2 regions of the Bradyrhizobium sp. USDA 4503 genome follow, and region 1 is predicted to be linked to the other one. Evidence: predicted binding sites of a transcription regulator. Region 1 holds the regulator's gene; the other holds the start of a gene.
The links. Region 1 encodes LexA, which represses DNA repair genes until DNA is damaged. Its sites were predicted from a motif close to TGTTCNNNNTGTGTTCNG; they were not measured.
Positions count from the first base shown of each region.

Region 1 (4,852 bases):
TTGCGGAGTCCCTCCGGTCGAAGGGAGATGCAGAGGTCGTCAAGCGACTGAGGTCGAACAGCGTCGAGATGTGCCGCGCCTTCCCCGTTCCGGGGATCGCGCCGTCCTCATAGGCGGCCGAGCCGCGTTCCTGTTCCGCGTCCGTCGCGTCACTCGGCAGGTCGTGAAGGTTCCCAGGGGAAGGACCGGAACGGAAATCGATGCTGTTCGTTGGACCGCATGATCTCGAAAGACGGAGCGTCCCCGCCGTGACCCGGAAAACCTTGCAAGCACGCTCGGAACAGGCGCTCGTCGTCATCATTCTCAGCACCGGTGCGCTGATCGGTTACCTCGGCTTGGCGCTGTCCAGGCTGTGAGAGCTACGTCCGGCGGGCACCAAGCCACCGCGGGCGTCAGGCCGCGGCAAGCATCAAGTCGCTTGGTGCGCTGAAAGCTCGTGCGTGCGTGCCACTGAGTTGCCCGACGCGGCAAGCCAAGCCCCGCAGCAAAAATATAGGGTGAAAAGAGCAAGGCTCGGACAGATCATGTCGCGAGAATACGGATGTTTGACGCACAAGCGACGACGCCCGCCGTCGTCCCGGCGAAGGCCGGGACCCATTACCCCAAATCTCAATTGTTGCGCGACGCTGGGGCCACGATCCCATTCCTGATCAAATGCGGTGGTTATGGGTCCCGGCCTTCGCCGGGACGACGGTGGTGTGCGCGGGAACAGTCTCGCGATGAATGCAACGCCACGTACAATCCACACACCGGTCACTGAAATCGAGGACATTGCCGCCTGCCCGCAATTCTCGTACACGGTTTCACGCAATGACCTCGCAATTCACTCCCAACTCCGTCGACGTGCTGCTGTTCGATATCGGCCGCGTCGTGCTCGACATCAACTTTGACAGGGTGATGGCGCGCTGGGCGCAGCATGCCGGCTGTGTGCCTGCCGAGCTCGCCACGCGCTTTGTCGTCGACGACAGTTTCAAGCATCACGAGATCGGCCGGATCGACGACACGGCGTTCTTCGAAAGGCTGCGCCAAACGCTCGGCATCGACATCACGGACGCCCAGTTCCTCGAAGGCTGGAACGCGATCTTCACCGGCGAGATGCCGGGCATCGCCCCGCTGCTCGCGGCGGCCGCCAAGCGGATGCCGCTCTACGCCTTCTCCAACACCAATCCGGCCCATGTCGCGCATTTCTCGGTCACCCACGCCGAGCTGCTCAGCCATTTCCGCAACGTCTTCCTGTCCTCGAGCATCGGCTTCCGCAAACCCGACGCCGAGGCCTATGATCATGTGGTAAAAGCCATCGGCGTGCCGGCGTCGCAGATCCTGTTTTTCGACGACCTAGCCGCCAATATCGAAGGTGCGCGGGCGCGCGGCCTTCATGCTATCCACGTGACATCGACGGATGACGTGGCAAGGGCTTTGACCGCACTTGGTATTGAAACTTAGGAATTGAGGAGCTCTGAGCGTGGCCCTGATGCCGGTTGCCGATGCCCTGTCCGCCGTCCTCGCCGGCGCCGAACCGCTGCCGGAGGAGATGGTCGCGCTCGATGCCGCCTACCACCGCACGCTTGCGCACGACCTCGCGGCGCTCCGCACCCAGCCGCCGCAGCCGATGTCGGCGATGGACGGCTATGCAGTGCGCGCCGCCGATGCGGCCGATCTAAAGGCCCGGCTCAAGGTGATCGGCGAAGTCGCCGCCGGACGGCCGTTCGAGCGGACGGTCGGCGCCGGCGAGGCGGTGCGGATCTTCACCGGCGGCGTGATCCCCAATGGCGCCGACGCTGTGATCATCCAGGAAGACACCGCCGTCGACGGCGACCACATCACGATCTCGGAGGCCGCCAGCGTCGGGCGGCACATCCGCCCGGCTGGGGTCGACTTCCGTGAGGGCGAGGTGCTGCTCGCCGGCGGCAGCCGCCTGTCCGACCGCGCGCTGTCGCTGGCGGCCGCCATGAACTATCCGGAACTTGCGGTGCGCCGCCGCCCGAAGGTCGCGGTGCTGGCGACCGGCGACGAGCTGGTGATGCCGGGCTCGCAGCCCGGCCCCGGCCAGATCGTCTATTCCAACGGCTACGCGCTGCGGGCGCTGGCGCGCGCCGAGGGCGCCGAGACCGTCGACCTCGGCGTTGCCGCCGACACGGTGGAGGCGACCACGGCCGGTATCCGCCGGGCACGCGAGGCCGGCGCCGATGTCCTCATCACGACAGGCGGCGCCTCGGTCGGCGACCACGATCTCGTCAAGCGGTCGCTGGAAGCCGAGGGGGTCGAGATGGCGTTCTGGCGGATTGCGATGCGGCCCGGCAAGCCGATGATGCATGGCCGGCTCGGCGCGATGCGGGTGATCGGCCTGCCGGGCAATCCGGTGTCGTCCTATGTCTGCGCCTTCCTGTTCCTGGTGCCGTTGATTCGGGCGCTGAGCGGCCGGAAAGTGATTCATCATCGCCGCGCGAGCGCCCTGCTCGGCCGCGACCTCGCCGCCAACGACCAGCGCGAGGACTATCTGCGTGCACGGCTCGAAGCGCGCGAGGACGGCACGCTGATCGCAACGCCGGTGACGCAGCAGGACTCGTCGCTGCTCGGGAATCTCGCTGCGGCACGGGCACTTCTCGTGCGCCCGCCGTTCGCGGCGGCGGCCGTCGAAGGCAGCGAATGCGAGATCCTGACACTGCCCGAATAGGGTTTTCGCGCCCCGCCGATTGTGCGTTGCCCGACACGTTCACCGGAAATTAAGTGGTTGCGGAACACATATCGAACATATAGTGTCCGTTCATGATTTGTTTCGAGTACTGGTGTCTACATTCGGGAAGCTGCATGGAAGCAGGTGCATTGAGCACATGCTCCTGAGGTCAGGCCCGGCCTGCAGGCCCCACCAGAAGAGTCTCGGAATCGAACGACGCTATCAACCGGGGGAATACTCGAGATGCTCACGCGCAAACAGTACGAACTACTGCGTTTCATCAATGAACGTCTGAAAGAGGCCGGCGTACCGCCCTCCTTCGACGAGATGAAGGATGCGCTCGACCTGCGCTCGAAGTCCGGTATCCACCGCCTGATCACTGCGCTGGAGGAGCGCGGCTTCATCCGCCGCCTGCCGAACCGCGCCCGCGCCATCGAGGTCATCAAGCTGCCCGAACTCTCGGCCGGCGGCGGCAACGGTCGCCGCGGCTTCACGCCCAGCGTCATCGAAGGCACCCTCGGCCGGCGCGCCAGCACGCCGCCGATTGCCGAGGACGACGGCAACCGTCCGGTCGCGGTCCCCGTGATGGGCCGGATCGCCGCCGGTACGCCGATCGAGGCGCTGCAGACCCGCAGCCACACCATTAGCGTGCCGCCCGACATGCTCGGTGCCGGCGAGCACTATGCGCTCGAGGTGCGCGGCGACTCGATGGTCGATGCCGGCATCCTCGACGGCGACATGGCGCTGATCCAGCGCAACGACGTCGCCAATACCGGCGACATCGTGGTGGCGCTGATCGACGAGGAGGAAGCCACCCTGAAGCGCTTCCGCCGCCGCGGCGCATCGATCGCGCTCGAGCCGGCCAACACCGCCTATGAAGTGCGCATCCTGCCGCCGAACCGGGTCCGCATCCAGGGCAAGCTGATCGGCCTTTATCGCAAATACTGAACTGCAAATACTTGCGGCGGCCGGGAACGAGCAACACGTCGGATCGTTCCTTGCATGATAGCGTAGCGTACGGCCTGCCCGATGCGCTCCGATACCTCTCGCGCAGCGTCGCGTGTTTGTGATCGGAGCGATCTCGGACCAGTCGTACAATCGCCCAGAAACGAGCAGACGCTCGTTCGCTATCGTCCACTCTGGTAGAGGCCCTAATGCCTCAAGGAGAGGCACGGGTCGCTACCTCGAAATGAGGAGCCATCCGATGTGTGACTATAGTCTGCACGCCGTGGCATCGCGCCCCGCCATTGTCGGAGAGACGCTGATCACGACGACGTTCCGCGGCACGTCGACCCGCGGCTTTGCTTCGGAGAACGATCCCACTGTCGCGGTCTGCATGCTGCCGGGCACCGAGCTCGCTTTCGCCGAGAACGTTCGCTACGACAGCCGCTGGATCTGGACCAAGACGCTGAACTATCGCGTCGGCGTGTTCAACGAAGTCGAGCCCGACGTGCCTGATCGGCATCATGACGCGGTCGAATTCCCCGACGGCAGCCATGTGCTGGTGACCCAGCTGGTCGAGGGACAGCGCGTCAGCGTGCTGCAATTGCCGGCGCTGCATCCGCCGGTCGAGCAGAAGCCGAAGGTTGTGGAGCGGCGGCCCTCCGCATTCGCAACCCTGTTTTTGGGTTGAGCGCATCGTCGCCGCGGAATGAGCTGTTCGGCGGCGGATGACCTAAGCAATTTCGGGCGACCCCGGACTCCCGCTTCCGGGGCGCAGAAGGAGATTTGCGTCGGCCGGCACCTTGGCGCATCATCGGGCACGGAGGACGTGCGCGGTGGTCGATAAGGTCACATGGCAAAAGGCTGGACGCGTCACGGAACCGGGCCGCTACATGTTCCGGTTCGGTTGGCTGACGGTAACGGCCGACGACCTGAAAGTCTGGGAGCAATTTCCCGAGGCTTCCTTCACCCTCGTCAAGAAGCCCGACGCCGGCCCCGACTCCGACGAATACCATCTCGGCCTGTTCGAGTTGCCGAGCAGCCCCTCGCCGGACCACGGCTAATCCTCGCTAATCATCGCCCTGCAGATCGGTCTCGGCCGGCGTCGCATCCACCGCAGGCCGCGGCGCGGCGGCGGGCGCGCGCAGCGTCGTTTCGCTCTCGCCGTCGCCGGGAACCGCCGGCGACCACGGCCGGTCGATCCCGCCGGGCTTGACCGCATCGACGGCGTAGCCG
Region 1 is NZ_JBSRXS010000001.1:1,601,084-1,605,935, forward strand. It holds gene ACVMIH_RS07685 (serine hydroxymethyltransferase) at 1-113, shown strand, start outside; gene ACVMIH_RS07690 (hypothetical protein) at 201-356, shown strand; gene ACVMIH_RS07695 (HAD family hydrolase) at 811-1,443, shown strand; gene ACVMIH_RS07700 (molybdopterin molybdotransferase MoeA) at 1,463-2,674, shown strand; gene lexA (transcriptional repressor LexA) at 2,918-3,622, shown strand; gene ACVMIH_RS07710 (hypothetical protein) at 3,879-4,307, shown strand; gene ACVMIH_RS07715 (hypothetical protein) at 4,453-4,680, shown strand; gene ACVMIH_RS07720 (ComEC/Rec2 family competence protein) at 4,687-4,852, opposite strand, start outside.

Region 2 (4,852 bases), 310 kb from region 1:
GCGGCTTCCTCGACGGTCATGTCGAGCACGTCGGCGATGCTCTTGCCCTTGAACAGCACCTCCAGCGTCTCGCGGTTGTAGCGTTTGCCCTTGCAGGTGTCGCAGGTGACGTAGACGTCGGGCAGGAAGTGCATCTCGATCTTGATGACGCCGTCGCCCTGGCAGGCCTCGCAGCGGCCGCCCTTGACGTTGAAGGAGAAGCGCCCGGGCTCGTAGCCGCGCGCCTTCGCTTCCGGCAGGCCGGCGAACCATTCGCGGATCGGCGTGAAGGCGCCGGTATAGGTCGCCGGATTCGAACGTGGCGTGCGGCCGATCGGCGACTGGTCGATGTCGATGATCTTGTCGATGTGCTCGAGGCCCTCGATGCGGTCGTGTGGCGCGGCGCCCTCGCTGGCGTTGTTCAGCTTGCGCGCGATCGACTTGTAGAGCGTATCGATCAGCAGCGTCGACTTGCCGCCGCCCGAGACGCCGGTCACGCAGGTGAACAGGCCGAGCGGGATCTCGGCCGAGACGTTCTTGAGGTTATTGCCGCGGGCATTGACGACCTTGATGGTGCGCCGATGGTTCGGCGGCCGCCGGTCGGGCACGGGCACCGACAGCTCGCCGGTGAGATACTTGCCGGTCAGCGATTTCGGGTTGCGCATGATCTGGTCGGGCGTGCCCTCGGCGACGATGTGGCCGCCATGCATGCCGGCGCCGGGCCCGATGTCGAGCACGTAATCGGCGAGGCGGATGGCGTCCTCGTCATGCTCGACCACGACCACGGTGTTGCCGAGGTCGCGCAGCCGCTTCAGCGTGTCGAGCAGGCGGGCATTGTCGCGCTGGTGCAGGCCGATCGACGGCTCGTCCAGCACGTAGAGCACGCCGGTCAGTCCCGAGCCGATCTGCGAGGCGAGGCGGATGCGCTGGCTCTCGCCACCCGACAGCGTGCCGGAGGAGCGTGACAGCGTCAGGTAATTCAGGCCGACGTCGAGCAGGAAGGTCAGGCGCTCACGGATCTCCTTCAGGATGCGTGCGGCGATCTCGTTCTGCTGCGCGTTGAGCGCCTCCGGCACCGTCTCGAACCATTCGCCGGCGCGCTTGACCGAGAGCTCGGAGATCTCGCCGATGTGCTTGCCGCCGATCTTGACGCACAGCGCCTCCGGCTTCAGCCGGTAGCCGCGGCAGCCCTCGCAGGGCACGTCGGAGAAATACTTGCCGAGCTCCTCGCGCGCCCACTCGCTCTCGGTCTCGCGGTAGCGGCGGTCGATGTTGGTGACGACGCCCTCGAACGGCTTCTTGGTGTCGTAGGAGCGGACGCCGTCCTCATAGGAGAACTTGATCTCGTCGTCGCCGGAGCCGTGCAGCAGCGCGTTCTGGACCTTCTTGGTGAGGTCCTTCCACTTGGTGTCGAGCGTGAACTTGTAGTGCTTGCCGAGCGCGGTCAGGGTCTGGATGTAGTAGGGCGAAGACGATTTCGCCCAAGGCGCGATCGCGCCCTTGCGCAAGGTCAGCTCCTTGTCGGGGATGACCAGGTCCTCGTCGATATGCTGCTCGACGCCGAGGCCGCCGCAGGCCGGACAGGCGCCATAGGGGTTGTTGAACGAGAACAGGCGCGGCTCGATCTCGGGGATCGTGAAGCCGGAGACCGGACAGGCGAATTTTTCCGAGAACAGGATGCGCTCGGGCCCGCTCTTGTCGTGGATCTTCGCGGTCTTCTTCTTGTCCTCTTTCTTGTCGTCCTGCGCGGCCGCCGCCGGCGCATCGGCGTATTCGATCACGGCGAGGCCCTCGGCGAGCTTCAGCGCGGTCTCGAAGCTTTCCGCGAGGCGCTGGGCGAGGTCCGGGCGCACCACGATGCGGTCGACCACGACGTCGATGTCGTGCGGGAATTTCTTGTCGAGCGCGGGCGCTTCGGACAGTTCGTAGAAGGTGCCGTCGATCTTGACGCGCTGAAAGCCCTTCTTGAGGTACTCGGCGAGCTCCTTCTTGTACTCGCCCTTGCGGCCGCGCACGACCGGCGCCAGGAGATAGAGGCGGGTGCCTTCCGGCAGCGCCAGCACGCGGTCGACCATCTGCGAGACGATCTGGCTCTCGATCGGCAGGCCGGTGGCCGGCGAATAGGGCACGCCGACGCGGGCCCACAACAGGCGCATGTAGTCGTAGATCTCGGTGACGGTGCCGACGGTGGAGCGCGGGTTCTTCGACGTGGTCTTCTGCTCGATCGAGATCGCCGGCGACAGGCCGTCGATCTGGTCGACATCCGGCTTCTGCATCATCTCCAAAAATTGCCGCGCATAGGCCGACAGCGACTCGACGTAGCGGCGCTGGCCCTCGGCATAGATGGTGTCGAACGCGAGCGACGACTTGCCGGAGCCGGACAGGCCGGTGAACACCACGAGCTTGTCGCGCGGAATCTCGACGTCGATGTTCTTCAGATTGTGTTCGCGCGCGCCACGGATCGTGATGGCGCGCGATGAGGAGCCGGCGTTCTGTTGGCGCTTCGCCTTGAGCACTTCATCCATAGCGACAGTTCCGGGCGCATGCTTGGCGCCTTTTGGGCGCGCATCGCCGGTGATGCCGGGACCTTGCGCCGATGGGGTGTGAAGACTGGAACGTAGGAAGAACGGTGGACAATTTCCAGTGCTGAGTCGCGTCCATCAACGGATAGTTTGCCTGATGGCAGCAGCCGTCAGCAGCGCCGGTTCCGCTAGAGCCTTTTCCCCCATTCGATGGGATCGGAACGGGAGCTCTGGATTCCTGCTGTGACGCGTTTTCTTGACGCGAACCTCAATTCACTTCGCTCGAAAACGCGCTTACGCAAAAAGGCCGGCGCTAGGCCGGCCTTTCAGTGCGATCTGACCGCCGATGGCGGTCAGGCAATTCGCTCAGGCTTAGTACTTGGCGACGATCGGGCCGCCGAAGTGATAGTTGACGCCGAACTGGGCGCTGTGCAGCTCGAGCGTACCGGACGGCACGCCGAAATAGTTCTCGCTGTCGAGGCTGCGATACAGGTATTCGCCCTTGATCGACCACTGCGGCGCGATGAACGCCTCGACGCCGGCGCCGACGGTCCAGCCGGAGTGAAAGTTGCTCTGCGAGGCGGTCACGCCGAGCGCGGTGACGCTGACCTCGTTGTTGGCCCAGGCGTAACCGCCGGTGCCATAGAACAGCACCTTGTCGACGGCGAAGCCGAGGCGGCCGCGCACGGTGCCGAGCGAGTCGATCTTGCTGCGGGCGGTGACGCCGAGCGCGGAGACCGATGCGTCGATGTCAGCGCCTGCGGCGTCGACCTCGAGGCCGTACACGATGTTGCCGGCTTGCCAGTTGTAGCCGATGGTGCCGCCGCCGAAGCCGCCTTCCATGCTCGGGGTGCCGGAGTTCTCGCTGGCGTAGCCGCCGAAGCCTCCGACGTAGAAGCCGGTCCAGTTGTAGATCGCGGCCGGCGGCGGAGCCTTCACGTAAGGCGCGCGTGCCGCCATGTCGGCGGCCATTGCCGGTGCAAAAGCGCTCAGTGCAAACATGCCGGCCGAGGCCAGCAAAACAGTCCTCATTTTCAAAGTCCCAGTCCCATTTTCTTGTTGTCCCTTCAGATATCTTGAAGAGAGCGTCACAGCAGTGTCGCGTGACGTGCTGGTGCTTCTACAGAGAAATGCCGGAACGTGTGTATCCGCGAAACCACAACGCACCGAAAACGGCCCCGGTGAGGTGCGCGTGCACACGCAACGAAAAAGCCGGCGCACAAACAGGCGCGCAAACAAAAGGCCGGCGCAAGGCCGGCCTTTCGTCTGGATCAATCGGCCTGGCGCGATCAATAGCGCGCGACGACCGGACCACCCCACTTGTAGTTCACGCGGACGGTAACGAGGTCGACGTCCTGCCGATCGCGGATGGTGCTGTTCAGCGTGCCGTTGGGGGCGATCAGGTTATAGGTCTTGTCCTGCATGAACAGGTGGTCGTATTCGATGCCCGCGGTCCAGTTCGGCGCGAAGCCGACTTCGATGCCGGCGCCGACGGTGCCGCCCCAGCGGGTGTCGCTGGCGCTGCCGACCAGCACGCCGGTTGGGGTGAAGTAGGTGTTGAAGCGGTTGTCGGTCAGCGCCGCGCCGCCCTTGGCGTAGAGCAGCACGTTGTTGACGGCGTAACCGATCTGGCCGGTGAACAGGCCGAACGCGTCGATCTTGGACTGGTTGGTGAACAGGCCCGGGAAGATCGCGCTGTTGTTGCTGCCCTTCAGGTCAGCCCAGTCGCCCTGCGCTTCGAGGCCGAACACCCAGGCGCCAGCCTGCCAGCGATAACCGATCTGGCCACCGGCGACGCCGCCGGTTGCATCATGGCAACCATCTGATGCGAGGAAGATGCCGGCCGGGAGCTGGTCCCAGCAATTGTGGCTCGAGCCCCAGCCGCCGTTGGCGCCGATGTAGAAGCCGGTCCAGTCATAGATCGGGGCAACCACGGGCGGCGGCGCCTTGGTGTACGGGCGCGCAGCGAGATCGGCAGCCGCGGCAGGCGCAGCCAACGCAATCAGAGCAACCGTACCGAGCAAAAACTTCTTCATTATCGATCCCCCAGCACCCCGATCGGCTTCCAAACGGTCCCGAAGCACGATCCCAGACGCGAGCGCCCGCGCCATGGTTGGAGCTATACGCTGATTCAACCGCAAACGCAGTCTCCCAAATGCAACACTCGCGGGAGAAGTATCGATAAGGCAAGCTGCTGATTTGTTTGTTGTTTTCCTAAATCTTGCTGCCGAGCGTCGGCCTGCACCGAGATCGACTGCCGCTCCGACGGCACTGGCCACTTCTACGGATGGTTGTGGCGAACAAAACTGGAACGACGCCGGATCCGATGCTATATCTCGAATATCGTGGAT
Region 2 is NZ_JBSRXS010000001.1:1,295,426-1,300,277, forward strand. It holds gene uvrA (excinuclease ABC subunit UvrA) at 1-2,504, opposite strand, end outside; gene ACVMIH_RS06230 (outer membrane protein) at 2,874-3,533, opposite strand; gene ACVMIH_RS06235 (outer membrane protein) at 3,791-4,537, opposite strand.
Region 2: a site for LexA is predicted at 2,591-2,608, ahead of uvrA (excinuclease ABC subunit UvrA). Genes of this name have one in related genera too.